4 regions of the Methylobacterium oryzae genome follow, and region 2 is predicted to be linked to each of the others. Evidence: predicted binding sites of a transcription regulator. Region 2 holds the regulator's gene; each other region holds the start of a gene.
The links. Region 2 encodes LexA, which represses DNA repair genes until DNA is damaged. Its sites were predicted from a motif close to TGTTCNNNNTGTGTTCNG; they were not measured.
Positions count from the first base shown of each region.

Region 1: a site for LexA is predicted at 2,248-2,265, ahead of recA (recombinase RecA). Genes of this name have one in related genera too.
Region 3: a site for LexA is predicted at 5,843-5,860, ahead of LXM90_RS26890 (DUF3072 domain-containing protein). Genes of this name have one in related genera too.
Region 4: a site for LexA is predicted at 1,973-1,990, ahead of LXM90_RS26405 (PA0069 family radical SAM protein). Genes of this name have one in related genera too.

Region 1 is NZ_CP090349.1:2,536,077-2,543,869, reverse strand. Features, by position in the region: gene rplV (50S ribosomal protein L22) at 1-144, shown strand, start outside; gene rpsC (30S ribosomal protein S3) at 155-901, shown strand; gene rplP (50S ribosomal protein L16) at 913-1,326, shown strand; gene rpmC (50S ribosomal protein L29) at 1,339-1,554, shown strand; gene rpsQ (30S ribosomal protein S17) at 1,576-1,839, shown strand; gene recA (recombinase RecA) at 2,357-3,418, shown strand; gene LXM90_RS12165 (hybrid sensor histidine kinase/response regulator) at 3,542-6,337, opposite strand; gene flhB (flagellar biosynthesis protein FlhB) at 6,517-7,584, opposite strand; gene fliR (flagellar biosynthetic protein FliR) at 7,638-7,793, opposite strand, start outside.
Region 2 is NZ_CP090349.1:2,792,194-2,799,986, forward strand. Features, by position in the region: gene gltX (glutamate--tRNA ligase) at 1-1,130, opposite strand, end outside; gene LXM90_RS13425 (ComEC/Rec2 family competence protein) at 1,324-3,651, shown strand; gene lexA (transcriptional repressor LexA) at 3,645-4,373, opposite strand; gene LXM90_RS13435 (hypothetical protein) at 4,624-5,073, shown strand; gene LXM90_RS13440 (hypothetical protein) at 5,092-5,307, opposite strand; gene fae (formaldehyde-activating enzyme) at 5,628-6,167, shown strand; gene LXM90_RS13450 (hypothetical protein) at 6,207-6,671, opposite strand; gene LXM90_RS13455 (error-prone DNA polymerase) at 6,752-7,793, opposite strand, start outside.
Region 3 is NZ_CP090349.1:5,635,218-5,643,010, reverse strand. Features, by position in the region: gene LXM90_RS26930 (transglutaminase-like cysteine peptidase) at 1-80, shown strand, start outside; gene LXM90_RS26925 (DUF6949 family protein) at 87-416, opposite strand; gene LXM90_RS26920 (DUF3126 family protein) at 563-778, opposite strand; gene cysE (serine O-acetyltransferase) at 870-1,721, opposite strand; gene LXM90_RS26910 (helix-turn-helix transcriptional regulator) at 1,947-2,828, opposite strand; gene LXM90_RS26905 (lytic transglycosylase domain-containing protein) at 3,172-4,134, opposite strand; gene LXM90_RS26900 (Cof-type HAD-IIB family hydrolase) at 4,303-5,124, opposite strand; gene LXM90_RS26895 (gluconokinase) at 5,129-5,695, opposite strand; gene LXM90_RS26890 (DUF3072 domain-containing protein) at 5,869-6,165, shown strand; gene LXM90_RS26885 (Flp family type IVb pilin) at 6,347-6,595, shown strand; gene LXM90_RS26880 (polysaccharide biosynthesis/export family protein) at 6,857-7,793, shown strand, end outside.
Region 4 is NZ_CP090349.1:5,533,801-5,541,593, forward strand. Features, by position in the region: gene LXM90_RS26400 (methyl-accepting chemotaxis protein) at 1-156, opposite strand, end outside; gene LXM90_RS26405 (PA0069 family radical SAM protein) at 828-1,943, opposite strand; gene LXM90_RS26410 (hypothetical protein) at 2,102-2,632, shown strand; gene LXM90_RS26415 (amino acid permease) at 2,796-4,244, shown strand; gene moaB (molybdenum cofactor biosynthesis protein B) at 4,254-4,811, opposite strand; gene maiA (maleylacetoacetate isomerase) at 4,953-5,600, shown strand; gene LXM90_RS26430 (NAD(P)/FAD-dependent oxidoreductase) at 5,741-7,072, shown strand; gene LXM90_RS26435 (EthD family reductase) at 7,138-7,449, shown strand; gene LXM90_RS26440 (hypothetical protein) at 7,446-7,763, shown strand.

The DNA.
Region 1 (7,793 bases), 260 kb from region 2:
GTCGTGTCCCAGGCCTTCGTGGGCAAGGCGCTGGTTCTCAAGCGTTTCCACGCTCGCGCCCGCGGCCGCGGCGCGCGCATCCTGAAGCCCTTCTCGAACCTCACCATCGTGGTTCGCGAAGTCCGCCAAGCCGAAGCGGCTTGAGGAGGATCTGATGGGTCAGAAAGTCAACCCGATCGGTCTCCGGCTCGGCATCAACCGGACCTGGGATTCCCGCTGGTTCGCCAACAAGGGCGACTACGCGAAGCTCATGCACGAGGACGTCGCGATCCGCGCCGCCCTCATGAAGCAGCTCAAGCAGGCGGCGGTCTCCAAGATCGTCATCGAGCGCCCGCACCGGAAGTGCCGGGTCACCATCCACTCGGGTCGTCCGGGCGTGGTGATCGGCAAGAAGGGCGCGGACATCGAGAAGCTGCGCAAGCTCGTCGGCACGATGACGAAGGCCGACGTGACCATCAACATCGTCGAGGTGCGCAAGCCCGAGATCGACGCCACCCTGGTGGCCGACTCGATCGCCCAGCAGCTCGAGCGCCGCGTCGCCTTCCGGCGTGCCATGAAGCGGGCCGTGCAGTCGGCCATGCGTCTGGGCGCCGAGGGCATCCGGATCAACTGCTCGGGCCGTCTCGGCGGCGCCGAGATCGCCCGCCAGGAATGGTACCGCGAGGGCCGCGTCCCGCTGCACACGCTGCGCGCCGATGTCGACTACGGGACCGCTACGGCGTTCACGACCTACGGCACCTGCGGCATCAAGGTGTGGGTGTTCAAGGGCGAGATCCTCGAGCACGACCCGATGGCCCAGGACAAGAAGGCCCAGGAAGAGGGCGGCCGCTCCGGCGGACGCCGTGAGCGCGATGGCGAGGGCGGCCGCGAGCGCGGACGCCGCGAGCGCGAGCACGCGTAAGGTAGGAAGCCATGCTGCAACCGAAAAAGACCCGCTTCCGCAAGCAGTTCAAGGGCCGCATCCACGGTGCGGCCAAGGGCGGCTTCGAGCTGAACTTCGGCCAGTTCGGCCTGAAGGCGGTGGAGCCCGAGCGCGTCACCGCCCGCCAGATCGAGGCGGCCCGCCGCGCGATCACCCGCGAGATGAAGCGCCAGGGCCGCGTCTGGATCCGGGTGTTCCCGGACGTCCCGGTCTCGTCGAAGCCGACCGAGGTCCGTATGGGCTCCGGTAAGGGCGCCCCGGATTACTGGGCGGCCCGGGTCCATCCCGGCCGGATCATGTTCGAGGTCGACGGCGTTGCCGAGAACATCGCCAAGGAGGCGCTCCGCCTCGGCGCCGCGAAGCTCCCGATCCGCACGCGGGTCGTCCAGCGCATCGCCGACTGAACGGAGGATATCGTGAAGTCGACCCAGAGACTGTCTGATCTGAAGGCGCTGTCGCCGGATCAGCTGAATGACGAGCTGATCAACCTCAAGAAGGAGCAGTTCAACCTGCGCTTCCAGGGGGCCACCGGCCAGCTCGAGAACGTCGCCCGCGTCCGCGAGGTCCGTCGCGACATCGCCCGTGTCCGGACTCTGCAGCGTTCCAAGACGCTGCAGCAGGCCAAGGGCTGAGGCGGGTTTTAGGAGACAACCATGCCGAAGCGCATCCTGCAGGGCACCGTCGTCAGCGACAAGGGTGAGAAGACCATCGTGGTGAAGGTGGAGCGCCGCTTCACGCACCCGGTGATGAAGAAGACCGTGCGGCGGTCGAAGAACTACCACGCGCACGACGAGGGCAACGTCGCCAAGGTCGGGCAGACGGTGTTCATCGAGGAGTGCCGTCCGTTCTCCAAGACCAAGACCTGGAAGCTGGTCGAGGGCGAGGCCGCCCAGGCCGAGGCCGGCGAGGCCGCCTGATCCCGGGATCCCGGCGGCTGCGGTCTCCGCGTCCGCCAGATCCCGGCCCGCGGCGTCGCGGGATGGTGCCTCCTTTGGGGTGACCATCCCGGGGATGCCCGGCGACCGGTACGACGAACGCCCGGACGCAATTCGACTCGCGAGAGCCGGATTCGTGCCGGGCGTCGTCGTTTTCGGCGGCATGTCTGGCGGTTGGGTCCTGGTCGCCGGCGGGCCGAGCCTGCTGCGGGACCGCGGGAGGCGTCGCCATTGCGGCTGGCGGTCGTCCCGTCCCGGCGCGTTGTGTCGGCGTTCGTACGGGTCCTCGCGGGCGATTACCGGATTGGATTGCTGTCGCGGGGCATCCGGGGCTCGAGCCGGGATTTCGTGACTTGCGTCCAGCAAAACGGCGTTCCGGCCTTGCTGGCTGAGAACAAAACGGGTACATAAAGGCGGTGGCGACGCGCGTTGTGAACTGCGTCCAACCCCTTCATAAGGAGCCCGCCAGATGGCCCAGCCCGCATTGAAAGTGGTCGACATGCCCCCGGTGGACAAGGACAAGTCCAAGGCCATTGACGCTGCCCTGGCTCAGATCGAGCGCGCCTTCGGCAAGGGCTCGATCATGCGGCTCGGCAAGAACGACAAGGTCCAGGAGGTCGAGACCGTCTCGACCGGCTCGCTGGGCCTCGACATCGCGCTCGGCGTCGGCGGCCTGCCGCGCGGCCGGGTGATCGAGATCTACGGTCCGGAATCGTCCGGCAAGACGACGCTGGCGCTCCACACGATCGCGGAGGCCCAGAAGAAGGGCGGCGTCTGCGCCTTCGTGGATGCCGAGCACGCCCTCGACCCGGTCTACGCCCGCAAGCTCGGCGTGAACCTCGACGACCTGCTGATCTCCCAGCCCGACACGGGTGAGCAGGCGCTCGAGATCACCGACACGCTGGTGCGCTCGGGCGCCATCGACGTGCTGGTGGTCGATTCGGTGGCCGCGCTGACCCCGCGGGCCGAGATCGAGGGCGAGATGGGCGAGAGCCAGCCGGGCCTCCAGGCCCGCCTGATGAGCCAGGCCCTGCGCAAGCTGACCGGCTCGATCTCGCGCTCGAACTGCATGGTCATCTTCATCAACCAGATCCGGATGAAGATCGGCGTCATGTACGGCAGCCCCGAGACGACCACGGGCGGCAACGCCCTCAAGTTCTACGCCTCGGTGCGCCTCGACATCCGCCGCATCTCGACCCTGAAGGACCGCGACGAGGCGATCGGCAACCAGGTCCGCGTCAAGGTGGTGAAGAACAAGGTCGCGCCGCCCTTCAAGCAGGTCGAGTTCGACATCATGTTCGGCGAGGGCGTGTCGAAGGTCGGCGAGCTGATCGACCTCGGCGTGAAGGCCGGCATCGTCGAGAAGTCCGGCGCCTGGTTCTCGTACAACAGCCAGCGCCTCGGCCAGGGTCGCGAGAACTCGAAGGGCTTCCTGCGCGACAACCCGAAGATCGCCGCCGAGATCGAGGGCTCGATCCGGCAGAATTCCGGTCTGGTCGCCGAGAAGATCCTTGAGAACGCCGCGCCGACGGCGGACGATCTCGACGAGGGCGAGGCCTAGGCCGCGCCGCCGCGGGCCGGCGACGGCGCGCGGCGGACTTGGCGACGTTCGAAGATGCGCGGCCCCGGAGTCTCTCCGGGGCCGCTCTTCGTTGAGCGACGGTGAGCGGAAGCGAGGGGCCGGTCAGTCCGCCATCGTCTTCTTCACGGTCTCGACGAGCTGCTTCAGGCTGAAGGGCTTGGGCAGGAAGTTGAAGGTCTCGCCCTCGGGCAGGTTCTTGCGGAACGCGTCCTCGGCGTAGCCGGACACGAAGATCACCTTCAGGTCGGGCTGATGCTTGCGCACCTCCCGCAGGAGCGTCGGGCCGTCCATCTCGGGCATGACCACGTCGGAGACGACGAGATCGATGGTCTGCGCGCCCTCGCGGACGATCGCCAGGGCCTCGAGGCCCGAGGCCGCCTCCAGCACCGTGTAGCCGCGGGCCGAGAGCGCCCGGCTGTTGACCGCCCGCACCGGGTCCTCGTCCTCGACGAGCAGGATGGTCCCCTGCCCCGTATGATCGGCGGCGGGCTTGCGCGGCGCCGGCTTGTCGACCTTGGCGGGCGGCGTCTTCCCGTTCGGCACAGCGGCGTCGCCGCCCGCGGCCGGCGCGGTGACCGGCTTGGCGTCCGACCCGGAATCGGGATGGGCGGTGGTGGAAGCCGGCGCGAGCGGCTCCGCGCGCGGAAGTGCCGGCTCGGCGGCCGCGACCGGCACCTCCTCGGGCTCCGCCACGGGCACGTGACGCGGCAGGTAGATGCGGAAGGCCGTGCCCTCCCCGACCTTCGACTGCACGTCGATGGTGCCGCCGGACTGCTTGACGATGCCGAACACCGTCGAGAGCCCGAGGCCGGTGCCCTTGCCGATCTCCTTGGTGGTGAAAAACGGCTCGAAGATCTTCTCCATCAGCTCGGGCGGGATGCCCTGGCCGGTGTCGCGCACCTCGATCAGCACGTGGTCGCCCGCCGGCGCCCCACCGCGCCCCTCCGCCCCGGCGGCCGCCCCCGGATCGGAGACGTTCTCGGTGCGGATCATCAGCTTGCCGCCCTCCGGCATGGCGTCGCGGGCGTTGACCGCCAGATTGACGATCACCTGCTCGAACTGGTTGACGTCGGCCTTCACGGGCCAGACCTCGCGGCCGTGCTTCAGCTCCAGCGCGACGCGCTCGCCGAGCAGCCGCTTGAGGAGGAGGGTCAGCTCGGAGAGCGCCTCCCCGACATTCATCACCTCCGGGCGCAGCGTCTGCCGGCGGGAGAACGCCAGGAGCTGGCGGACGAGGCCCGCCGCCCGGTTGGCGTTCTGCTTGATCTGCATGATGTCCTGGAAGGCCGGGTCGGTCGGCCGGTGGCTCGCGAGCAGCAGGTCCGAGTAGCCGATGATCGCCTGCAGGACGTTGTTGAAGTCGTGCGCGATGCCGCCGGCGAGCTGGCCGACCGCGTTCATTTTCTGGGCCTGGGCGACCTGCTGCTCCAGCTGGCGCTGCGCCGTCGTGTCGAGGGCGTAGAGGATCACCCGCTCGGCCTCGTCGGTCTGCTGGCCGGCATCGCCGCCGTCGGCCGGGCTGAGCCAGACCCGGGCCGAGCGGCCGCCGGGCCCGTTGAGCTGGACCTCGATGGGCTCCGGATCCGTCCGCCCGCTCGCGGCGCGGGCGAGCCCGGCCTCCAGGGCGGTCCGGTCGGCCACCGAGTCGGCGACGTTGGGCTCGACCCGCGGGACACCCTCCCCGTCCGGGGCGCCGTCGTCGGCCTGCCGCGGGACCGTGCCGAACAGGCGCGTGAACGAGGCGTTGGCGCGGGCGATCCGGCCGCCGCTGTCGAGGGTCGCGATGGCGATCGGCGAGTTGTTGAGGAAGCGGGCGAGCCGGACCTCGGCGGCGCGCTGCGGCTCGTCGGTCTCGGCCCCGGCGGAGCGGTTGATCACGAAGGTCCGCGACGAGCCGGGCTTGCCGTCCTTGCCGAAGGCGACCCGGTGGTAGAGCCGGACCGGCAGGGTGTGACCGTTGCGGCGGCGCAGGTCGAGGTCGAAGCGGTCGGTGCGGACCTCGCCCGGCAGGCCGGCCGTGCGCACCAGCACGTCCGCCTCCGGGGCGATCTCGGTGAGGTGCGGGCCGCCGGGGCCGACGCTGGCGAGGTCGTAGCCGAGCCAGGCCGCCAGGGTCGCGTTCATGTAGACGATGGCGCCCGCCGGATCGATCGACAGGAAGCCCGCCGGGGCGTGGTCGAGGTAGTCGATGGCGTGCTGGAGCTCCTGGAAGACGTTCTCCTGCCGCTCCCGCTCGGCAGTGATGTCGGCCACCGTCCAGAGGGAGGCCGACCGGCGCGGGCGCGCGAGGGGCCGCACCGAGACCCGGTACCAGCCGAAGCCGCGCTCGCCGGCCGTGGGGCCGAGGGGCGGCGACATCCGCACCTCCTCGGTGTGGGCCCGGGCGTCGCGTGAGGCCTGCGACAGGCGGTAGACCGCCTCGGAGACCTCCGGCGAGCCGACGAGGATGCGCTCCACCGGCACGAGGTTGGAGAAGGTGTCGCCGCTGGCGATCCGGAGATAGGCCTCGTTGGCGTAGATCAGCCGGCCGCCGTCCTCGACGACCAGCTGGCCGTCCGGCGAGGCGTCGACGATGCCCTTGGTGATGTCGTCCCGGGCGGCGCTGCCGCTGAGCTGGAGCGCCCCGATGGCGAGGGCGAACAGGAAGAACACGCCCGCCATGGCCAGCAGGGCCAGCAGCCAGACGATCAGCGACTGGGCCTGCTCGTTGGCCACGAAGGACAGGCCGATGGCCGCGCCGACCAGCAGGCCGGCGAGCACGAGGAGCAGGCCGACCCGGCCCGGCTGTTCCGAGCGGTCGATCGAGCCCGTTCCCAGCAGGGACGAGGCCTGCGCGACCGGGGGACCCGAATTCTGCGGGCCCGCGGCGGGCGCCGGAGGTCCAGTGACGTCGGCCATCGGCTTCATTCCAGAACAGTCACCCGGTTAGTCCGCCGGCCATATCAGGACATGCGGGGCGCGGCATCAGTCTCGTCGCGCCAAGCCTTGACACAGCCTCGCGAAAAAAGGTGGAGGAAGCGTGGCTTTCGCCCCACCGGGCGTTCGGCGAGACGGCGCGGCGCGCGGATCGCGCGGGGCTACGCCGCCCGTCTCCGCAGGCGCAGCACGAACCCGATGACCTCCGCCACCGCGCGGTAGTGCTCGGCCGGGATCTCCCGGTCGATCTCCACGGTGGCGTGGAGCGCCCGGGCGAGCGGCGGGTTCTCGATCACCGCGACCCCGTGCTCGGCCGCCACCGCGCGGATGCGCAGGGCGAGCGCGTCGACGCCCTTGGCCACGCAGACCGGCGCGGCCATGCCGGTCTCGTAGCGCAGTGCCACCGCGTAGTGGGTGGGGTTCGTCACCACGACGGTGGCGGTGGGGACCGCGGCCATCATGCGCTTCTTCACCCGGGCCATCCGGAGCTGCTTCAGGCGACCCTTCACCTCGGGATTGCCCTCCGACTCCTTCATCTCCTGCTTCAGCTCCTCCTTCGACATCCGGTGGCGCTTGCGCCAGCGGAACCGCGCGTAGAGCGCGTCGCCGAGGGTGATCGCGAGGTGCATGCACAGCATGCCGGCGAGCAGCTTCAGGCTGAGGGACAGGATCGCCGGCATGGAGGCGGCCGGGTCCAGCTGGGCGAACACTTCCAGCCGGTCGCGGTCGTTCCACAGCATCACCGCGCCGACCACGCCCACGGCGGCGATCTTCGCCAGCCCCTTGCCGAACTGGAACAGGGCCTCGACGCCGAGGAGGCGCTTCACGCCCGCCATCGGCGAGAGGCGCGAGAATTTCGGCATCAGCGTCTCGGCGGAGAAGACCAGCGGGTGCTGCAGGAGCCCCGCGGCCAGCCCGGCCACGACCGCCAGCCCGACCGGCACCGCCACCGCCTGGAGCCACAGCCACAGGCCGCGCGTCATGGCCGCCTTCATGGCCGTGGCGTCGTCCGGCAGGGTATGGGCGTTGGCGAGGTAGGCCTTGAGCCCGTGCAGCAGGTTCGTGGCGATGGTCGGGGCCGCGACCAGCAGCGCCAGGGTGAACGCGGCCAGTATCGCGAAGGTGTTGATCTCGGTGCTGGTCGCGACGTCGCCGCGCTCGATCGCCTGATCGAGCCGTCGTTGGGACGGCTCCTCGGTCTTGTCCTCGTCGTCGGTATCGTCGGCCATCGCGCGTCGGGCTCAGAGCGTGGGCATCGTCGGGGCACGGGCGGTCCGGCCGCTCAGCGGCCGACGTAATCCCCGAGATACCGGCCCAGGTCGTCCAGGAAGACGCCCATCATGACGCCGAGGCAGCCCATCAGCAGCAGCATGCCGATCAGCACCGAGGCCGGGACCGCCAGGAAGAACACCTGCATCTGAGGCATCAGCCGCGACAG
Region 2 (7,793 bases):
GCGTAGAGGTAGTAGGCGCTGTCGAGGAGCTCGATCAGCGTCTTGGCCCGCTCCTTCAGGCCCGGCATGGCCTGGACGAGCTTGTCCCTGAGGTCGGGCCGCAGCGGCGCCGACAAGCCGCGCTCCGGCCCGACGTTGGGCAGGATGGTCTCGATCGCCGCGACGAGGTCGGAATCGGCGCTGGTGCGGATGTAGAGGCCGTTGAGGTTGGCGAGCTTGGCGAAGTCGAACCGCGCCGCGGAGCGTCCGACCGCGCCGAGGTCGAAGGCCGCGACCATCTCGTCGGTGGAGAAGACCTCCTGGTCGCCGTGGCTCCAGCCGAGCCGCACGAGGTAGTTGCGCAGGGCCGCCGGCAGGTAGCCGAGATCGCGGTAGGCCTCGACGCCGAGCGCGCCGTGGCGCTTCGAGAGCTTGGCCCCGTCCGCTCCGTGGATCAGCGGGATATGCGCCATCCTCGGGATGTCCCATCCGAGGGCCGAGAAGATCTGGCTCTGGCGCGCCGCGTTGGTGAGGTGGTCGTCGCCGCGGATGATCTGCGTGACGCCCATGTCGTGGTCGTCGACCACGACGGCGAGCATGTAGGTCGGCGTCCCGTCCGAGCGCAGCAGGACGAGGTCGTCGAGGTCCTTGTTGGCCCAGGTCACGCGGCCCTGGACGGCGTCCTCGACCACGGTCTCGCCCTCGGTCGGCGCGCGCAGGCGGATCACCGGCTTGACCCCGGCGGGGGCCTCGGACGGGTCGCGGTCGCGCCAGCGGCCGTCGTAGCGCGGAGCGCGCCCCTCCGCGCGGGCGGTCTCGCGCATCTGCGTGAGCTCCTCGGCGGTGGCGTAGCAGTGATAGGCGCGGCCCGCGGCCAGCAGCTCCTCGGCGACCGCGCGGTGGCGCTCGGCGCGGGCGAACTGGAAGACCACGTCGCCGTCCCAGTCGAGGCCGAGCCAGGAGAGGCCGTCGAGGATCGCGTCGATCGCCCCCTTGGTGGAGCGCTCGCGGTCGGTGTCCTCGATGCGCAGCAGCATCGTGCCGCCGGTGTGGTGGGCGTAGAGCCAGTTGAACAAGGCCGTGCGGGCCCCGCCGATATGCAGGTAACCCGTGGGCGAGGGGGCGAAGCGCGTGACGACGGCTGAGGACATCGGTCCGGTATGTTCCGGGGCTGGTCGCGGACGGGGCGCGACGGACGGCGAAGGGGCGGCGGAGCGGCGAGGGGCTCGACAGGGCGCCCGTAGCACGAAGAACCCGCTGTAGCACGGGCCGGCGGATGCGTTAAGAATCGCCCGCAGAATCGCACGGCCCCGACGACAGGTCGCGCGGAGCGGGGCGGCGGCGATGCGGCGGATCGGCGCGAGGCGGGCGGACGGCGCGGTCGCGCTGATCGGCCCGCGCGCCCGAGCCCTTCCCGCCGCCCTCTTGGCCGCCCTCCCGGCCGCCCTCCCGGCGCTCCGCGACTGGGTCGTCGCCGGCCTCGCCCGCGAGGCCGAGCAGCGCCGGCTGTTCCCCTGGCTGGCGGTGGCCTTCGGCGGCGGGATCCTGGTCTACTTCGCGGCGGCCGACGGCGCGCCGAGCCTCGCCGCCCCCCTGATCGCGGCCGGCCTCGCGCTGGCGCCGGTCCCCGTCCTCGGCGCGCGGCCGGCGGCCCTGGCGGCGGCGCTCGCGGTGGCGGCCGCGTTCCTCGGCTTCGCGGCGGCGACCTGGCGGGTCTCGCAGGTCGCCGCACCGATCCTCACCCGCACCACGATCGGCCCGCTCGTCGGAACGGTCGAGGCCCTGGACGAGCGCGAGGTGGGCGCCCGGCTGGTGATCCGGGTGGAGAGCTTCGCCGGCCTCGCGCCGGAGGCGCGGCCCGCCCGGGTCCGGGTCTCGTTCCGGAAGACGCCGATCCCGCGTCCCGGGGACGGCGTCGCCGCCACGGCCCGGCTGCTTCCGCCCCCGGAGGCGGCCCGGCCCGGCGGCTACGACTTCGCCCGGGACGCCTATTTCCAGGGGATCGGCGCGGTGGGCTCGCTGATCGGCACCGTCACCGTCCGGGAACCGTCCGGGCCGCCGCCGCTGGGCCTGCGGCTCGCCGCTGCGCTCGACGCGGCGCGCAACGGGCTCACGCGCCGGATCGCGGAGGCCGCCGGCGGCCAGGCGGGTGCGGTGGCGGCGGCCCTGGTGACGGGCAAGCGCGGCCTCATCGGGCCGGCCACCAACGACGCGCTCCGCGCCGCCGGCATCTACCACGTGGTGTCGATCTCGGGCCTCCACATGGTGCTGGCCGCCGGCGTGGTGTTCTGGCTGGTGCGGGCGCTCCTCGCCGCGGTGCCGCTCTGCGCGCTGCTCTGGCCGATCAAGAAGATCGCGGCCGGCTTCGCCATGGTCGGCGTCACCGCCTACTGCGCCTTCTCGGGCTGGGACATCGCGGCCGAGCGCTCGCTGATCATGACCCTGATCATGCTCGGCGCGATCCTGGTGGACCGGCCGGCCCTGTCGATGCGCAACCTCGCCCTCGCGGCGCTGATCGCGCTCGCCCGGGAGCCGGAGGGCCTGCTCGGCCCGAGCTTCCAGATGTCCTTCGGCGCCGTGGCCGGGCTGATCGCCTGCGCGCGGCTGATCGACGGGCGGCTGCTCGTGCGCCCGGGGGCCGGGCGGATCGGGCGGCTCGTCGGGACCGGCCTGTCGGCGATCACCGGGACCCTGGCCACGACCCTGGTGGCGCAGGTCGCGACGGCCCCCTTCGCCACCTACCACTTCCAGACGGTCCAGCCCTTCGGCCTCGTCGGCAACGCCCTGACCCTGCCGCTCGTCTCCCTGGTGGTGATGCCGGCCGCGGTAATCGGCTGCCTCGCCTATCCCTTCGCCCTCGACCGGCCGGTCTGGTGGCTGATGGGGCAGGCGGTGGCCGGGATGCTGGCGATCTCGGACTGGATCGCCGGGTTCGAGCGGGCGGTCCTGGTGCTGCCGGCCTTCGGCGCCGGGGCGCTCGCCCTGCTGACCGCCGGCCTGCTGCTGGGGACGCTGCCGGCCTCGCGCCTGCGCTGGCTCGCCGTGCCGCCGGTCCTGCTCGGGCTCGTCCTCGCGGCCCGGCCCAACCACTACGACCTCTACGTCGACCGGCAGGGCGCGGGGGCCGCGGTGAGGGGCCCGGACGGGCGGCTCGCGGCCCTCGGCAGCCCTTCGGGCTTCGTCCTCGAGCAGTGGCTGAAGGCGGACGGCGACGGGCGGCGGTCCGCGGGGCTGATCGTCCGGTCCGGCAGCGGGCGCTGCGACCGGCTCGGCTGCACCGCCCGGCTGCCGGACGGGCGGGCGGTCGCCCTGGTCCGGGACCGGCGGGCCTTCCCGGAGGATTGCGCCCGCGCCGCGGTGCTGATCACGGGCCTCGCGGCGCCGCCGACCTGCACGGGGCCGCTGGTGATCGACCGGCGCGTCCTCGCCGCCCGCGGGGCCGTGGCCCTCCGGACCGACGGCGATGGCTTCGCCGCGCGCTACGCCCGGGACGACGGCCGCGCCGTGCCCTGGCGGCCGGCCGCCGGGCGCGGGCCGGGACCGCCGCGGCCGGTCACCGCGGAGCCGGGCGACCGCCCCGCGGAGGACGGGGTCGCCGCGACGCCGGAGGCCGACGCCGCGCCGGGCGGAGACCTCGCCCCCGGCGACGCGCCGGCCGAGCCGCTTCAGTAGCGGCGGACGAGGCTCACAAGGCGGCCCTGGATCCGGACCCGGTCGGGCCCGAGCACGCGGGTCTCGTAGGCCGGGTTGGCGGCCTCGAGGGCGATCGACGAGCCGCGGCGGCGCAGGCGCTTGAGCGTCGCCTCCTCGTCGTCGATCAGCGCCACGATGATGTCGCCGGTATTGGCCGTCTCCTGCTTGCGGATGACCACGAGGTCGCCGTCCAGGATGCCCGCCTCGACCATCGAGTCGCCGCGCACCTCGAGGGCGTAGTGCTCGCCGCCGGCCACGAAGTCCGGCGACAGGGTGATGGCGTGGCTCTGGTTCTGGATCGCCGAGACGGGGGTACCGGCCGCGATCCGGCCCATGACCGGGATCGAGATGGCGCGGCCGGACTCGTCGATCATCCGCGTGCTCGCCGGGGCCGGCGGCTGCTTGGACTTACCGCCCTCGACCACGCTCGGCGTGAAGCGGCGCGGCTCGGCGGGGGCCTGAGTCGCCGGAGCGGCCTGGGTCAGGCTCTCGGGGATCCGGATCACCTCGATGGCGCGCGCCCGATTCGGAAGGCGCCGGAGGAAGCCGCGCTCCTCGAGCGCCGTGATCAGCCGGTGGATGCCGGATTTCGACTTGAGATCGAGGGCATCCTTCATCTCGTCGAACGACGGCGGGACACCGCATTCCTGCATCCGGCTCTGGATGAATCGCAGGAGGTCCAGCTGCTTGCGCGTGAGCATCGACGGGGGACTCGCGGCTTGGCGGACCGCCACGTGACGGTCTCCGAAACAAATCACGAACAGGTTAAACGTTCCGCAAGTGTTCCGCAAGAGCGGCACCGCTCGGCTCGGCGCGCCGCGGGCGCGCCCGCGGGAGAAGGTCGAGAAACGCATTGACGGCGCAAGCGGAGCCGTTTCAATGCATCGCGGCGCCCCGCCGGGAAGGCGGCGGATCCGGGGTGCGGGCTGGGACCCTCTTGGAATGACGAGGATGCGACGACCCGCAGCTCTGCTGCCCCTCGGCCTCGCCGCCCTCGGCCTCGCCGGCTGCACCACCGGATTCTCCTACATCTCGCGGAACTACGTGGCGCTCACTCCCCAGGTCGTCACGATCGGCTGCAAGGAGCCCTACGAGGTCTACGACAACCGGCAGCTGCGCCGGATGCTGATCGTGTCCAACGCCCTGCGCGAGTATACCGGCTGCAACCTGAGCGAGGTCCGGATCGATCCGGAGCCGGGCGCCACCCGGGTGAAGCGCTTCCGCACCGCCGCCCGGGCCTATCTCGACGAGACCGTGCGCGAGGATTGCCGGATCACCGGCGAGACCGTGTTCGATCCGCTGAAGACCGAGTTCGCCTACGCCTGCGACGCGCCGATCGAGAAGCGCGGCACCGTGGTCCCCCGCCTGCCGGGCCGCAATCCGGGCCTCGGCGTGCGCTGACCGGCCGGCGGCGCGTCCTCAGGCGCCCGGCTTCGGGAAGGTCCGCTCCGCGGCGTCGCCGGCGGCGGCCAGCAGGGCGCGGGCGAAGGCCCGGGCCTCCGTCCGGTCGAGCACGATCGCGGCGGTGACCGGCGCACCGCCGAGGTCGGCGAGGGCGAGTTCCAGGCGCACCCCGTCGGGCACGGCGCTCGCCTGAAGGCTCCAGCCGGAGCCCCGGTCCGTGCTCTCCGCCATCGTGTTCCTCCCGCATGCCCGGCACGGCGCCGCGCGCCCACCGGAACGGCCAGGCCCGGGACCGCTCCCGGAGCCGCGCTCCGATCTTCCCTGCCTCGCCTGTCCGCGTTCCTCAAGGCCACAGGCCGCGCAGGGGTGGAGATGCGCGCCGTCGCGGATGCCGGCGGCCGCATCGCGGCGACGCGGGGCGGCACGGGTCCGCGCCCGCGCCGCAGCGCGGGCGAGGGCAGGGGCGGCCGGGATGGGAGCCGGCTTCGGGGCGATTGACGCGAGGCCGCCGATGATGTCTCCCGCGGGCTCCGATCAGGTGGAGTTCGAACATGCAAGAGATCTGGTTCCGCACGGGCGAGGCCACGGTGCTGGCGGCCGAGGGCCAGTACACCGACGCCATGCCGGAGGTGCTGATCGGCTCGGTGCGCGGCCCGGTCGGTCAGGCCTTCGCGTCGATGATGGGGCAGGTCCAGGGCCACACGCGGATGTTCGTGGTGCGCGACCTCAACCAGCTCGTGCGCCCGGCCACGATGATGACCACCAAGGTCACGATCCACACGGCCGAGTATGCCGAGCTCCTCGGCGGCGTGGTCCAGGCCGCCACCGGCGACGCGATCGTGGACTGCATCATCGAGGGCATCCTGCCGAAGGACGGGCTCGACGAGCTGTGCATGATCATCATGATCTGGCTCGATCAGCGCTGCGCCGAGGACGACAACCTCGACCAGAAGGACCTCTACCGGACCAACTACGAGGCCACGAAACTCGCCATCGCCCGCGCCCTCAAGGGCGAGCCCACGGTCGACGAGCTGATCGCCAACCGGAAGACCGTGAAGCACTACGCGCTCGACGGCGTGATCGAGTACTGAGCGGGCCCAGGCCACGCATCCTGCCGGCTCAGGTCCGCCTCAGCCCGGCGGGATACGCCCCACCGAGCACAGGGTGCGCATCGTGCTGCTGCCCGGGTCGGTGTAGCAGGACGCCGACCAGCCGTTCTGCTGGATGAACGACTTGCGCCGCTCCGCCAGCGCGGTCCGGTAGGCGGTGGCGATGATCGGCTCGACGGTCGCGGCCGGTTGGCCGATGAGGATCTCGGAGGCCACCGACAGGTCGCGGAAGAAGGTCGCCGAGGGGCTCGGCTCGGCGGAGGTCGCCTGCACGATCGGCTCGGCCCGGCAGGTCACGTCGAACTTGATCGGGCCGGCCACGCGGATGTCGATGCTGGGGCCGGCGCGCTTGCCGACCCGGCCGCCGATCGCGTCGGCGATCTGGCGGGTGAGGTCGTCGCAGCTGTCGGCCCGGGCGGCCTCCGCCAGGAGGGGCAGGGCCGCGCAGGCGGCGAGGAGGAGGCGCGGGACGGCGAAGCTCGACATCGCCGCACTCTACGCGCGGCGCGGGGCCTGTCGAGGGGCCTGTCGAGGGGCTGGTCGAGGGGCTGGTCGAAGTGCCGGCCTCAGTGGAAATCCCGGCTGGGGAACACGCGCCGGTCCGGGGGCACGCCGAAATCCGTGTTCTCGGGCGGCAGCTTCATGCCGGCCTCGCGCAGATCGCGCAGGGCAGCGGTGAGGTCGCGAAACCCCTCCGCCACGAGGTGGACCACCCCGTCCGCCCGCTGGATCCGGCCGCGCACGGCGAGGAACCGCGCCTGCATGGCGATCCGGCGGTTCGCCTCGAACACGGTCTTCCAGACGATCACGTTGGCGATACCGGTCTCGTCCTCCAGCGTCAGGAAGACCACGCCCTTGGCGGTGCCGGGCCGCTGGCGGATCAGCACGAGCCCTGCCACCGTGACCCGCGCCCCCTGGGGCAGCGCCGGATCGAGATGGGCCCGGGCCGGAATCGCGCCGATCCGGGCGAGCCGCCCCCGGAAGAACGCGACCGGGTGCCCCTGGAGCGACAGGCCGGTGGCGGCGTAATCCTCGGCCACGGCCTCGGACGGGGCCAGGGGCTGAAGGTCCACCGCCGGCTCGTGCCGGAACAGGCCGTCATCGGCGTGCCACGCGAAGAGCGGCAGGGGTGCGTCGAGAAGATGGGCGCGGCGCTCGCTCGCATCGGCCTTGGCGGCCTTGCGGGATGACGTCCCTTCCAGGGTGCGGACCATCCACAGGGCGGCGCGCCGGTCGAGGCCGAGCGAGCGGAACGCGTCCGCCTCCGCCAGCCGCTCCAGGGCGTTGCGGGGCAGGGCGAGGGACGCCTGCAGGCCCTCGATGCTGGCGTAGCCGTTGGCGCGCAGCCGCACGAGCCGGCGCATCGCGGCCTCGGGCAGGCCGCGCACGACGCGCAGACCGATCCGCACGGCGTGCAGCGCCGGATCCCCGGCCGGCTCCAGGGTGCAGTCCCAGTCGCTGGCGTTGACGCAGACGCCCCGCACCTCGACCCCGTGGGCCCGGGCGTCGCGCACCAGCTGGGCCGGCTGGTAGAAGCCCATGGGCTGGGCGTTGAGGATCGCGGCCAGGAAGACGTCGGGGTGCCGGCACTTCATCCAGGCCGAGGCG
Region 3 (7,793 bases), 2.8 Mb from region 2:
GGGCCGGCCAGGACGGCGCGGCCTGGGTGTCCCTGGAGGGCAAGGACGGGACCGCGCAGGTGGCCACCGCCGAGCCCTGAACCCGATCAGGCGCCCACCAGCATCGCGGCGAGGTCGAGGGCGACGCGGCCGGAGAGCAGGCTCCAGCCGCACGCGATGACCGTCGCCAGCATCACGAACGGGATCGGGCGCCCCTCGATCCGCCGGCCGCGCACCGTGTTGCGCAGGATGATGAACGGCGCCGAGAAGGCCAGCATCGGCAGGGCGGCGACCGCCGGCAGACCACCGCGCTCCAGCAGGCTGAAGCTCGCCCGCCGCGCCGCGAACAGCTCGAAGGCGCTGGCGATCAGGCCGGACAGCGCCAGTCCGATGCAGAGGGTCCGGATCGACTCGAGGGCGACGGGCGTGAGGACCATTATTCGCGCTCCTGATACAGGTTGCGCGCACTGTACTCACGCCGTTTACCGGTTGTTAAGCACGAGTCTTCGTTAGCGTTAATCCGTGCACAGGTGCGGCCGGCGGGACCCGATCCGGGACGCGGGTCCGGCCGGAGCGCGGGGCCTCAGGCCTCTTCCTCGAGATCGATGTCGAGGATCGCCATCCGGAAGACGAAGGAATCGTCGCCGTCCTCCTTGTCGTCGGCGATCACGCCGATCGACTCCTCGCCGATGAACACCTCGGCGGAGTCGCCGGTCTTCATCGCGGTAAGGCGGATATTGTTGTTCGCGAACTTGCGGCGCAGATAGTCCTGAAGCTTCGCGGTCTCGGCTTTGGTCACGCTGGTCGATCTCCCCTGGCGGCGCTGGCGCCGCGGATGGGCCGAGGGCTTGCCACGCCGCGGGCGGAGCGGCAAGCGCGACGGCCCCGGGTCAGATCCCGTCGCCCAGGTGGATGAACTGATCGAGGGCGACGAGCTGGTCCATCGCCCGAGCCGGATCGTCGCAGCCGGCGGTGCCGACCACGCGCGCCGGCACGCCGACGACCGTCGTGTTCGGCGGTACCGGCCGCAGCACCACCGAGCCCGCCGCCACTCGGGCGCAGGCTCCGACCTCGATGTTGCCCAGGATCTTGGCGCCGGCGCCGATCATCACGCCGCGGCGGATCTTGGGGTGGCGGTCGCCGCGCTGCTTGCCGGTGCCGCCCAGGGTCACGGCGTGGAGGATCGACACGTCGTCCTCGATCACCGCGGTCGACCCGACCACGAGGCCGGTGGCGTGGTCGAGGAAGACGCCCCGACCGATCCGCGCCGCCGGATGGATGTCGCACTGGAACACCTCCGAGACCCGGCTCTGGAGGTAGAGGGCGAGGTCGCGCCGACCGCGGTTCCAGACATGGTGGGCGAGGCGGTAGGCCTGCAAGGCGTGGAAGCCCTTGAAGTACAGGACCGGTTCGAGGGCCCGGAGCGTCGCCGGATCCCGGTCGATCACCGCGCCGATATCGGCGCGGAACGCCTGGCCGATTCCGGGATCGACCGTGATCGCCTCGTGGAAGGCGTGGGCGACGAGTTCGGCCGGGAGCGACGGGTGCCCGAGCCGCGCCGCGACCCGGTGGGAGACCGCGCCTTCCAGCGTGGTGTGGTTCAGGATGGTGGCGACGATGAAGGAGGCGAGCTGCGGCTCGGTCCGCAGGACATCCTCCGCCTCGTCCCGCAACCGCGACCAGACCGGGTCGACGACCGCGAGGTCATGCGATGGGTGAGTGAAGGCAGGACTGGCGCTCATAGTCGGATGCTCATGTCCGGGACTTCGCAGGGTCTGCCGGTCGCGCGTGGGGCGGGGCCGGTCCAGCGCCCGCTCGGCGGGGTGGTTGTCCCGCCCGGAGAGACGGCAGCGGCGGCGACGGACCGCGGGTACTGCCCTAGCGTGGTGCGCTGCACCGCGGCGATCAAGGGCCGGCGCGGCCCAGGGGTCGCATCGGTCGCATGGCTGTCAGCGAACGCGGGCGGGTCAGTCCGCCAGCGGCACGCCCTGCCCGAACCGCGCCTCGATCGCCGCCGTCAGGCGGTCCAGCATCGTCTGGACAGGGATGTTGGAGGTGTCCACCGTCGCCGGGGCCCGGGCGTAGAGCGGCTCGCGGCTCGCCAGCACGGCGCGCAGCTCCTGCATCGCGGAGGCGTGGTCGCCCGTCGTGGCGAGGTGTCCCTGCTCGCGGACGCGGCTCATATGCTCCTCCGGCCGGGCGCGCAGCCAGATGGTGTAGAACGCCTGGAGGAGCAGATCGTAGGTCAGCGGTTCCGCGACGATGCCGCCGCTCGTCGCGAGGATCAGCGGCCCGGGATGCTCGGTCAGGCGCCGCAAGGCCGCCTGCTCGAGCCGGCGGTAGCCTTCCTGGCCGTAGATCGCGAAGATCTCCTGGACCGAGAGGGCGTTCTCCCGCTCGATCTCGGCGTTGAGCTCCACGAAGGTCCAGCCGAGGCGCTCGGCCGCGAGCTTGCCGAGGGTCGACTTGCCGGCGCCGCGCAGTCCGGTCAGCGCCACGCGCGGCCGGTTGCTCGATTCGGGCCGGCTGCCGCCGGACAGGGCCTCCTTGGCGGCGACGATCTGGGCCGGGCTCGCCTGGGCGAGGAGGTCGCGCACCACGGGCCAGTCGGGCAGCGCGTCGTTGCCGGTGATCAGGTCGTCCAGCCGCACACCCATGGCGTTCGCCACCCGCCGCAGCAGGATGATCGAGACGTTGCCCTGGCCGCCCTCTAGCTGCGCGATGTAGCGCTCGGACAGGCCCGAGGTCTGCGACAGAACCTTGCGCGACAGCCCGCGCACGGTGCGCGCGTGCCTGACGCGTCGCCCGAGGTCCGTGAGAAAGAGAGATTCCTGTTCCACGCCGGTCATGGCGCCGTCCGCTTTCCTGCCAGCTCGAAAGCAGAGTCCGTGCCCTGCATGCCTGCCGCTTCGAGATCCATCGCGCTTTGGCGTTCCGCCAGACAGGAAGCTGCCTGAGAACGTGCGCGTGTAGACCGGCGTTTCCTGCCCTGAGATCCGTCGTGCGCCACCCGCGTACGGCCGCTGTCTCGCGGCGCCGGTCCGTACCGTAACGATCCAACCACGTTGCTGGCGTGGCGCCTATGTGTTGCGGATCGACCCGATGGTCAAGCCTTGGGCATGATCCTTGTGTGGGCAGAAGGCCCGGCCGGGCGGGCGATCGGCGGTCTGCGCCCGCGCCGGAGAGGGCGCGCTACTCGACCGGCAGGGCCGTGGCCTCGCGCACCGGCGCGGCGGCCGGAGCGCGCCGCGGCGTCGCGGCGGCGAGCATCTGGAGCGACGGACGGCGCGGCGGCAGCGGCACCTCGACCGCCTCGACCGCCGCCTCGGTGGCCGGTGCCGAAGCGGCCGCGGGGGTCATCGGGGTGGCGGCCGCCGCGGGCTGCGGCGAGAGCCGGAGTTCCGCCATCTGCGCCGGCGAGGCCTCCGCGCTCCCGAGGGCGGTGGGTCGGCGCGGCGGCAGCGGCACCTCTACGGCGGGAACCGAGGCGGCCTGCGGGGCGGCCGGGGTCGCGCCCGCGGCCGGGTCGATGGACAGGCTGGCGAGTTCGACCGCGGCGCCGGCCAGGGCGGCGGGCCGGCGCGGCGGCAGCGGCACCTCGACGGTCTCGGTCGGAACCTCCGCCACGGCGGCGGCCGTCGGCGCGTAGGCCAGGGCGGCCGCGGGGTTGGGTTTGGAGTCGGCGACGCCGCCGCCGAACAGGCTCGCGAGGGCGCTGGCCGACGCCGCCACGGGGGCGACCACCGAGGCGACCTCGGTGGAGATGCCCTGGCGCTTGGCGGCGTAGTAGTAGCCGCGGTTGTAGTACTGGTAGGCCTGGGCGACGTTGCCCTTGGCCGTGCGGTAGGCGCCCGCCAGATAGGCCACGCCGTAGCGCAGGTTGGTCTCCGGATCGTACAGGCCGGCGGCGTCGCCGGTGTAGCCCATGCCGCGCGCGGTCGCGTGCTTGATCTGCATGAGACCCAGGGCGCTGCCGCCCTTCGCCCGCGGATTGTAGTTGCTCTCGCGCTTGACCACGGCGTGCACGAAGCTCGCCGGAACGCCGTTCGCCTTCGCCTGCTGCTCGATCAACGCGTCGATATTGTCGCGCGCGCCCTGCCCGAAGGCGGCTGCGGGCGCGACCGCGAGGACGGCGGCCAGGATGAGGCGATGCATTCCGAGACCCGGTGCTGCTTGTTCTGTAGTCAAGCTAGGTCACGGGGAAATGAGGCCGGAAAGCGGCCCCCGTTCGGCAGCCTGTGGGCGGCCGGGGCGACGGGCGTGCTTGTGATCCGCGCGCCACAGGGCGGCGCGCGGACGCGGTCGGCCGGTCTGGGGAGCCGGTCAGGGAAGGATGAAGCGCTCGACCGCGCGGGCGAACCCGTCGGCGTCGTTGCTGTCCGTGACCGCGCTGGCGGCCGCCTGGACGCTCGCCTCGGCATTGCCCATCGCCACGGAGTAGCCGCTCTGTGCGAACATCGGGCGATCGTTCCCGGCATCGCCGAACGTGGCGATCCGCTCGCGCGGGATAGCGAGATGCGCGCTCATCCAGGCGACGAAGCGACCCTTGTCGAGATCGGGCGGGGTCACGTCGAGATAGTACTTCTGCGAGCGGTGGACGGTGGCCCGGCCGGCCAGCGCCGCCGCGATTCGCGTCTCGCAGGCCGCGAGATGGGCGTGGTCGCGGCTGACGCCGACGATCTTGGCGGCCGTACCCATGAGCGTTCCGAGATCCGGCACGACCCGGGGCTCCGCGTCGATCGTGCGGCGCTCCAGGTCGGTGTAGGGACCGTCCGGGTCGCGCAGGCACCACGCGCCGTCGGCGAAGACCCAGACGTCCAGCCCCTCGGCCAGGAGCCGGTCGAGGGCCGCCCGGGCCGCCGGCTCCGGGATGGTCCGCTCCTCGATGATCGACAGGTCCGGCCGGACGACGCTCGCGCCGTTGAAGGCCCCCATCGGCAGGTCGAGGCCGAGCTCCGCCACGAGGCTCCGCAGTCCGATCGGCGGCCGCGCCGAGGCGATGCTGAAGCCGATCCCGGCCGCGCGCAGGCCACGCACGGCCGCCACCGTCGCCGCCGTCAGGCGCTTGTCCCCGGTGACCAGGGTGCCGTCGACGTCCGAGATCACCAGGGCGATCCCCGCGGCCTTGCCGGTACCTGCTGTCATCGCGTCACTCCCCACCCGGATCCCGGCGCGCAGCGGTGGCGAGTTCCGCCACGACCCGGTCGGCAATCGCCTCGGGCGGCTCGAGGATCCCGACGGTGATCGGGTGCTCGTCGGGGCCCGGGACCTCGAGGGTGGCGAACTGGCTGTCCAGGAGATGCGGCGACATGAAGTGACCCTGGCGCTCCGCGAGGCGCCGCGCGATCAGGGCCTTGTCGCCGTCGAGGTAGACGATGCGGACCCGCCGGCTGCCCCGGGTGAGGACGTCCCGGTACGCGCGCCGGAGCGCCGAGCAGACCACCACGCCGGACTCGCCGGCGTCGAGGCGCTGCTGGATCCAGGTCGCGATCCGGGCGAGCCACGGCGCGCGGTCCGCGTCGTCGAGGGCGTGGCCCGCGTGCATCTTCGCCACGTGCTCCGGCGCGTGGAAGCTGTCGCCGTCCACGAAGATCCAGCCGAGCTTCTCGGCGATCAGCGCCGCCACGGTGCTCTTCCCGGACCCCGAGACGCCCATGACCACGAGCACCTGAGCGGCCGTCCCGGCATCGAATGGCGGGTCTGATTGGGACGTCATCCGGACCACCGTGGCTCCGAGGCGCGCCGGGGCGCCGCGCGTCACGATCATGCGGAGCGCGCGCGCGGAAGGGAAGATCGCCGCGCCCGACGTTGCCGCCGTGTGGCAGGAACCGTCGCGCCGCGGGCCGCGTTGACGACCCAGAACGCGAACATTTAGGGAACATGAGTCGCATGGCTACCACCACCGCGAAGGCGACGTCGAAGGCCGATCGGGATTCTGGAGGGCGCCAGGATGCGCGCCAGAACGCGCCGGAGAACCCCAAGACCGACCCGAAGGACGTGTCGAACCAGATCAAGGATCCGGACCAGTGGACCACCGGCGGCGAGCCGATGACCGGCGCGCAGGCCTCCTACCTGAAGACGCTCTCCGAGGAGGCGAAGGAGCCGAAGGCGTTCGATCCCGACCTCGACAAGGCCGAGGCCTCCAAGCGGATCGACGACCTGCGCCACAAGGCCGGCCACGCCTGAGCCGTCGCGGGCGCGCCCTCGCCGGGCGCGCCCGCCGCGCGGGGCGGTGCATATCCCGCCCGGAATCAGCCCGATGCCCTGTTTCGGACACTTCGTTAAGCCGGCGGCAAGCGCGGGCCGGTAACAGCCTTCCGAGCGCGTGAGGCCACGCGGACGGCGGGACGGGAAGGCGCGTTCGACCATGGATGAGCCGGGCGGCGACGGGGCGGGGCGGCGCGCGGTGCGATCCCGGGCGGCGGCCGCCCTGACGGATCGGATCCCTGTCGCGACCGCGCGCTTCGCCCGCGACGTCCGCGGATCCACCGCGACCGAGTATGCCCTGCTCGGGGGCCTGATCTTCCTCGTCGCGGTCGGCAGCATCCGCTACTACGTGTCCCGCGTCAGCGCCGTCTACGGCGACATCACCGCGGCGGTGACACAGGGTCAGTGAGCGGATCGCGCCGGGGCCGTGCGGCCCTGGAGTCGATGGGCCGACTCGTTACCGTCGACAGCGCTCGGATTTGTGTCCCGATATTTCAGCAGCGCGCGCTGCGCCCGGCATTCGTCGTCCCTGTGCCCCGAAAAAGCTGTGCTTAACGAGGATGACTTAGCAGTCTCGGTCGTGGCGGGCGGAGTGTGGCTCACCCGCTACGGACACCTGGGCCGCTATGGGCTAGGCACGGGCTCGGCAATACCGATGGGCAACATCTGGATGCGCAAACTTCCCCTCGTCCTGCTCGCCGTCACGGCGATGTCGGGCTGCACGTACCTGCCCGCGGCGGGTCCGACGGCGAGCGCGATCCAGGCCGGGGCCGAGGTCGCCACGGCCGACGGCGGGATCCTTGCCCGCTACGAGATCATCGACGTCACGCCCTCCGTGGTCGAGGCCCTGCGCGGCCGCCCCCTCGACAGCCTGCTCGCCTCCTTCGGCGACCATCGCCCCTCCTCCGAGCCGGTCATCGGCATCGGCGACATGGTCTCGGTCTCCGTCTGGGAAGCCGGATCCGGCGGCCTGTTCTCCGGACCCCTCGTCGCCGACCGCTTCTCCGCCGGATCCAAGTCCGCCCTCATCCCCGAGCAGCCCGTCGGGCGCGACGGCGCCATCTCGGTGCCCTATGCCGGCCGCATCAAGGTCGCCGGCCGCCGCACCCAGGACGTGCAGGCGCTCATCGAGAACGAGCTCGCCGGCAAGGCCATCCAGCCCCAGGTGCTGGTCTCGGTCACCCGCCCGATCTCCCAGGCCGTCACCGTCACCGGCGAGGGCGCCGCCGGCGCCCGCCTGCCGCTCTCGGGCCACGGCGACCGCATCCTCGACGTCATCGCCGCCGCCGGCGGCAACCGCGCGCCGGTCAACGAGACCTTCGTGCGGCTCTCGCGCGGTCCGGTGACCGCGACCGTGCCGCTGACCACGGTGGTGTCGAACCCGCGTGAGAACATCTACCTGCGGCCCAACGACGTGCTGACGCTGGTGCGCGACCCGCAGACCTTCATCGCGGTGGGCGCGCTGGGCAACAGCACCGAGCTGCCGTTCCAGGCCGACGGCATCACGCTGGCGCAGGCGCTGGCCAAGGCGCGCGGCCTGTCGGACTTCGCCGCCGACCCGGCCGGGACGTTCATCTTCCGGTTCGAGCCGGCCAGCGTCGTGCGCC
Region 4 (7,793 bases), 2.7 Mb from region 2:
GCTGCCTTCCGTGAGCGCGACGACGCGGCGGCTCTCCCGCTCCTGCGCCCCGGCCTCCAGCGCCGTCCGGGCGCCCGCGGCCAGCAGCATGGCGCTGAGTGAGAACAGGATCGCGCACAGGATCGTGCCGATGGACGGACGCGGAAGACGCAGCATGAGGGTCGGGATCTCTCTTCGCGGTGCGTCGAGGCGCGCGGCCCGCCGCCGGGCTGCCCGGTTCGAGCAGGGCGGCCGGTCGGCCTCGGTCGACGGAAAGGCTGAGCGACGCGACAGGCACCCCGACGCGGCGCCGGCCCGGTTCGCTCGAAGGGCGCGGCGAGGGCGCGGCGAGTCCGGGAGTTCGCCCGGTCGGCATCGAAGGTCGAAACCCCGACACGCTACCGTCTCAAGGAAGGACGGCAGTCGCGACCGGCAGAACCGAGCAGGGCCGCGGCGCGAGGCTCGCCCGCGACCGGATCACGGCGCACAGCGTCCATTGGCGGGATCTGCGGACACGGACGCCGGACAAAATCGCGCTCTTACGCACAGAACGACCCTCAATATAGAACTGAAATTCGATAACTCAATCAAACTTGGTCAAAATCTCGCAGTAACCCTCGCGATCTCAGGCATTTGAACCACAATGGCACAGATGTCAATCTTACGTTCTGCGATTTTACTCACGCCTTAGACATCTAAAAATCCACTTTGGGAGCAACATTTGAGTCGTTTTCTATCTTTGGAAATGTATTTTTACGCCGCTTCCGGCCAAAATGACTGGAATTTTCGCTGAACCGTACTGTGGGACAGGTCCGCCGCCTCGCGCGCGCCGCCGCGTCGGTCGCGTGTCAGAACAGCGCCAGCTGCGCGCCGGGCTTCCGGAAGGCGTCGCGATTCAGCGCGATGCGCCCGAAGGCGAAACCGAGACGCGTGCCGGCGAGCCGGACCCGCTGGCCGATCATCGCCGCGTAGGCGCCCTCCCCGCGGAAGCGGTGGCCGAAGCGCGGGTCGTTCTCGCGCCCGCCCCGGGCTTCCCGCAGGAGTGCGAAGGCCCGCGCCCTGCGTTCGGGATAATGCTCGGTGAACCAGTCCGCCACGAGGTCCGCGACTTCGCCCGGGAGGCGCAGCAGCGCGTGGCCGATCCGGCTCGCCCCGTGCGCGCGCGCCTCGGCCAGGATCGATTCGATCTCGTGGTCCGTCAGGCCGGGGATGATCGGCGAGACGTTGACCATGACGGGCACGCCCGCCGCGCTCAGGCCCCGCATCGCCGCGAGCCGCTTGCCCGGCCGCGGCGCCCGCGGGTCGAGGCGGCGGGCGAGGTCCGGATCCAGCGTCGGCAGCGAGATCGCCGCCAGCACGAGGTTCTCCGCCGCCATCTCTGCCAGGAGGTCGAGGTCGCGCAGCACGAGGTCCGACTTGGTGGTGATGCTGACGGGGTGGCGGGCCTCCCGCAGCACCTCCAGAACCGCGCGGGTGAGCCGGTGCTCCCGCTCGACCGGCTGGTAGGGATCCGTGGCGGTGCCGAGGGCGATCGTGTCGGGCCGGTAGCCCGGCGCGGCGATCTCGCGGGCGAGGAGCCGGGCGGCGTCCGGCTTGGTGAAGATCCGCGACTCGAAGTCGAGCCCCGGCGACAGGCCGAGCCAGGCATGGGTCGGGCGCGCGTAGCAGTAGATGCAGCCGTGCTCGCAGCCCCGGTACGGGTTGATCGACCGGTCGAACGGGATGTCGGGCGAGCTGTTGCGCGCGATGATCCGGGCGGACCGCTCTGGCGTGACCTCCGTGCGCAGGGGTGCCGGAGCTTCCGCCGTCCAGGTCTCGTCATGGAACGCCTCGCGCCGGGCGGATTCGTATCGGCCCGTCGGGTTGGCCGTCGCGCCGCGCCCCCGCCGGGCGGCCGGTTCCGCGACGCTCGGCCCGAGTCGCGGCGCGGCCCCGGAGGCGGTCCCGTCGCGCGTGCCCCCCATGACGACTCGCCTCCCTCACGCATCCATATAAGAACATAGAGCGAACGCGATGGCGACGGGCGCCTTTTTTTCAGGCAAATGCGGTTCTGCAGCCCGTCCGAACGGCGACGCGTCGGCGCGCGGGCCGCGGGGCAGTTTACGGCGCCGCAGAATCGTCTATGCGCGCGCTCATGCTCTCCGCCGTGACCTATCTGGCCGAACCGGCCGATCCGGACGCGATCGATCGCCTGGCCGACACGCTCAGCGTGCTCGTCTCCGGCGTGGCCGGCGGCCTCGTCGGCGACGCGGTGATCGTCGCGGGCCGCGAGAGCGAGGCCGTGGCGGCCGTCGCGGAGGCCACGGGCGCGACCCTCGTGCTGCACCGGGGCGGCAATCCCTACGCGGCGGGCGCCGCCGCGGCCCGGCGGGACTGGATCCTGTGCCTGGAGGCCGGCGACGTCCCGGCCGAGGGCTGGATCCGCACCCTCGACCGCTTCGTCGGGACCGCGCGGCCGGAGACGGCGCTCGGCCGCCTGCACCGCCCGGCCGGGCGTTGGCTCGGCCGGCTCGTCAGACGGGCGGAGACCGTCGTCGGCGCCCGGCAGGCCCGGGCCGGCGACGTCGTCCGGCGCGAGGCCCTGCGTGCCGAGGGCGCGTTCACGGGTCGCCTCAAGGTCAGGCCGCTGATCGCTCGGATCGAGCGCGCCTGACCGGAAAGATCTTGCTCGGGAGAATCTTGCTCCGGAAGAATCTTGCGCCCGCTCACGTTGTTGTCGGTCGATCCGCCTCTACAACTCTGGAAGCGCGGCAGGATCGTCGCCGTCTCCGGACATGTCGACGCGCTGAGCCACCCCGATCTGGAAGGATGGTGCAATGGATTCGTCGGGCCTGATGGGGCGCAAGTCGGTCGAGGACATCGTCGAGAGCGGCGAGGGCGAGCAACAGCTCTCGAAGTCGCTGGGCGCCCTCTCGATCACCGCGATGGGCATCGGGGCGATCATCGGCGCCGGCATCTTCGTCCTGACCGGCACGGCCGCGGCCCAGTATGCCGGGCCGGGGATCATGCTGTCCTTCGTGCTCGGCGGCATCGCCTGCGCCTTCGTCGGCCTCTGCTACTCGGAGATGGCCGCGCTGATCCCGGTCGCCGGATCGAGCTACACCTACACCTACGCGACGCTCGGCGAGTTCTTCGCGTGGCTGATCGGCTGGGACCTGATCCTCGAATACGCCATGGGCGCCGCCACCGTGGCGGTCGGCTGGTCGGGCTACGTGACCAGCATCCTGAAGAGCGTCGGCATCGTGATCCCGGCGCAGTTCGCCAACGCGCCGGGCACGCCGATCGAGGGCGGCGGGACCGCGCTGCTGAACCTGCCGGCGGTCCTGATCGTGGCGCTGATCACGATCCTGCTGATGCGGGGCACGAAGGAATCGGCGCTCTTCAACAACATCATGGTCGCGGTGAAGCTCACCGTCGTGGTCGCCTTCATCGCCCTGGGCTGGGGCCACGTGAACGCCGCGAACTGGAGCCCGCTCATCCCGGACAACGACGGGACCTTCGGCCATTTCGGCTACAGCGGCGTTCTGCGCGGCGCGGGCGTGGTGTTCTTCGCCTTCATCGGCTTCGACGCGGTCTCGACCGCCGCCCAGGAGGCGCGCAAGCCCCAGAAGGACATGCCCATCGGCATCCTGGGCTCGCTCGCGGTCTGCACGATCCTGTACGTGCTCGTCGCCGCCGTGCTCACCGGTCTCGTGCCCTACAAGGACCTCAACGTCCCGGACCCGATCGCCAAGGGCGTCGACGTGATCGGCATCGGCTGGTTCAGCCTCCTGATCAAGCTCGGGGCGCTGACCGGGCTGACGACGGTGATCCTCGTCCTGCTCTACGGCCAGAGCCGGATCTTCTTCACCATGGCGCAGGACGGCCTGCTGCCGAAGATGTTCTCCCACGTCCACCCGACCTACCAGACGCCGTATCGCAGCCAGGCGATGATCGGCGCCGCGGTCGCCGTGGTGGCGGCGCTGGTGCCGATCCACATCCTCGGCGAGATGGTGAGCATCGGCACCCTCGCGGCCTTCATCCTCGTCTGCGGCTCGGTCCTCTACCTGCGGCGGGCCGAGCGCACCATGAAGCGGCCGTTCCGGGCGCCCGCCGTGCCGGTCGTGCCGATCCTCGGCATCCTGTCCTGCCTGCTCCTGATGATCGGCCTGCCCCTCGACACGTGGCTGCGGCTGGTGATCTGGATGGCGCTCGGCCTCGTCGTGTACTTCTTCTACGGCCGCAAGCACTCGGTCCTGCGCCGCAAGGAGGGGAACCTCGCGTAGCGCGCGGCCTCACACCGTGAGGCTCGCGCCGCGCCGCAGGTGCTCGTCGAGGCGCGGCATGATCTCCACGAAGTTGCAGGGCCGGTGCCGGTAGTCGAGCTGCTGGGCCAGGATCCCGTCCCAGGCGTCGCGGCAGGCGCCGGGCGAGCCCGGCAGCACGAACACGTAGGTCGCCCGCGCGACCCCCGCGGTGGCGCGGGATTGCAGGGTCGAGGTGCCGATCTTGTCGTACGAGATCCGGTGGAACACGGCCGAGAAGCCGTCCATGCGCTTCTCGAACAGCGGCTCCAGCGCCTCGGGGGTGACGTCGCGGCCGGTGAAGCCGGTCCCGCCGGTGGTGATCACCACGTCGACGCCGGGGTCGCGCAGCCACGCCTCCACCCGCGCGCGGATCGCCGGGACCTCGTCCGGGACGATCGACCGGGCCGCCAGGATGTGCCCCGCCTCGGTGAGGCGCTGGGTCAGGGTGTCGCCCGAGCGGTCGTCCTCCGGGCGGCGGGTGTCGGAGACGGTCAGGACCGCGATGTTCAGGGGGATGAAGCGGCGGGCGTCGGTCTGATCGGCCATCGTGCGGGCTCTCCGGGGCGGGAGACCGATATGGGCCCGGCGGGACTGCTTGTCGCCCCCGGGCCGCCGCGCGCGCAGCCCCCTTGCGGGCCGCGGCGAAGTCGGCTGTGCTCGCTCGACCCCGTCGGAGACCGCTGACCCATGCACATGTACGGCAACTGGCGCTCGGCCGCGGCCTTCCGGGTGCGGATCGCCCTGAAGCTGAAGGGCATCGCCTACGAGGAGACCTTCATCGACCTCGACGCCGGCGACCAGCACGAGCCGGCGTTCCGGAAGATCAACCCGCAGGGCGCGGTGCCGGCGCTGTTCGACGGCGACGGGCCGCCGCTCACCCAGTCGCTGGCGATCCTCGACTACTTGGAGGAGACGCGCGGCGGCGTCCGCCTCCTGCCCGAGGAGCCCCGGGCGCGGGCCCGCGCCCGCTCGCTGGCGCAGGTGGTCGCGTGCGACACCCACCCGCTCTACGTGCCCCGGGTGCGCACCTTCCTGATGAAGCATTACGGCCTGCCCCGGGAGCGCATGCTGGATTTCCTGCGCAACGCCTTCGAGACCGGCCTCCGGACCCTGGAGACGCGCCTCGCCACCGAGCCGGGGACGGGCCGGTTCTGCCAGGGCGATTCGGTGAGCCACGCCGACCTCTGCCTCGTCAGCCTCTGGGTCGGGACGGGCATCTTCGGCATCGACACGGCGGCCTACCCGACGGTCGCGCGAATCGCCGAGGCCTGCCTCGCCCTGCCGGCGGTCGCGGAGGCGCATCCGCTGCGCCAGCCGGGCGCCCCGCCGGCGTGACCGGGCTCCGCGCGCCGCCCGTCCGGTGCGCGACGTCGCACTCGTGACCGGGGGTCGCGGCCGGCGATGTGGTATTCGGCAACCCAGGCCGTGTAAGGAGGCCGGCGACTGATCCCGGTCCGGGGGGAGAAAGAGTGTCGATGGCATCCGTCGAGAACGAGTCGGGCCTTCATCGCGTCGTGGTGGTCGGCGGCGGCGCAGCCGGACTGCAGCTGGTCACGAAGCTCGGCGACAAGCTCGGGCGCGGCAAGCGCGCGCACGTCACCCTCGTGGACCGCGCCCGGACGCATATCTGGAAGCCGCTGCTCCACGAGGTGGCGGCCGGCAGCCTCGACGTCGGCCACCACGCGGTGGATTACCTGCACCACGCCCACATGCACGGCTTCCGCTACCGGATCGGGCGGATGACCGGGCTCGACCGGGAGGCGCGCACGATCCAGCTCGCCGCGAGCCACGACGCGGAAGGGCGCGAGATCACGCCCGAGCGCGCCGTCCCCTACGACACGCTGGTGATGGCGGTGGGCTCCACCACCAACGATTTCGGCACGCCGGGCGTCGCCGAGCACGCCATCGCCCTCGACACCCAGGACCAGGCGGTGCGCTTCCACCAGCGCCTCGTGAACGCCTCGCTGCGCGCGCACACGCAGGCCGGCCCGGTCCGGCCCGGCCAGCTCCACGTCACGGTGATCGGCGCGGGCGCGACCGGGACGGAACTCGCCGCCGAGCTCCACCGGACCCTGCGCCACGTCGTCTCGACCGGGCTCGACAAGATCGACCCGGGCAAGGACATCCGCATCACCCTGGTCGAGGCCGCCGACCGGATCCTGCCGGCGGTGCCGCAGCGCCTCTCGGCGGAGGTGATGCAGCTGCTCAGCAAGATCGGCGTCGACGTGCGCGTGAAGGCGCGGGTCACCGAGGTCCGCGCGGACGGCGTGCAGCTCGCCGACGGCACCTTCATCCCGTCCGAGCTGGTCGTCTGGGCGGCGGGCGTGAAGGCGCCGCCCTTCCTGCAGGGCATCGGCGGCCTGGAGACGACGCGGACCAACCAGCTGGTGGTGACGCCGACGCTGCAGACCACCCGCGACCCCGACATCTTCGCCATCGGCGACTGCGCCTACCTGGTCGAGGCCGGCTCCGACACGCCGGTGCCGCCCCGCGCGCAGGCGGCCCACCAGCAGGCGAGCCACCTGATCGCCCAGATCCCGGCCAAGATCGACGGCAAGCCGCTGAAGCCGTTCCGGTACAAGGATTTCGGCTCGCTGGTCTCGCTGGGCGAGTACTCGACCGTGGGCAGCCTGATGGGGTTCGTGCGCGGCAAGAACATGCTCATCGCCGGTCTGTTCGCCCGGATGATGTACCGCTCGCTCTACAAGATGCACGAGCGGGCGCTGCACGGCACGGCCAAGACCGCCCTCGACACCCTGGCCCGCGCGCTGACCCGGCGCACCGAGCCGCGGGTGAAGCTGCACTGACCGTCGCCGTACGACCCGAGGACGGGCGCCCGGATCGACCGGGCGCCACACAGGAAGGAAACGCCATGATCCTGGTAAGCGTGATGTACCCGGCCGGCCCGAGCTTCGACATGGGCTACTACCTCGGCCACCACATGCCGCTGGTGCGCGAGCGCTGGTCGTCCCTCGGCCTCCACGACGCGAAGGTCGTCAAGGGCGCCGGCACGCCGGACGGCGGCGCCGCCCCGTTCCAGGTGATGGCCCTCCTGACCTTCGAGTCGGTCGACGCCTTCAAGAAGGCCGTCGCCGCCCACGGCGAGGAGATCTTCGCCGACATCCCGAACTTCACCGCGGCGCAGGCCCAGGTGCAGATCAACGACTTCGCGGAGAACCCGTGATCGACATCGTCAAGGCGGTGCAGGAGGCCGATCCGAGCCTCGGCACCTACGTGGTCGTGCTGCGCACCGACGCCCGGGCCCTGGACGGCCCGGAGCGGTTCACGCCGGAGGCGCAGGCCTGGATCGCCGAGAAGGCGCCGAGCGGCCGGCTCGCCCGGGTGCGCGTCCTGCTCGCCCCCTATCCGGGGGCGGAGCCGGCCGCGCGCGAGGTCACCGTGGCGGCCTTCGCCGACGCGCGGGAGCTCGCCGCCTTCGCGACGACCTGGACCGGCGACCCGCTGCCGGAGGAGCCGGGGGATTCTCTTCCCGACTGACGGCTCCGGGGCCGCCGTCTCGGCGAGCGG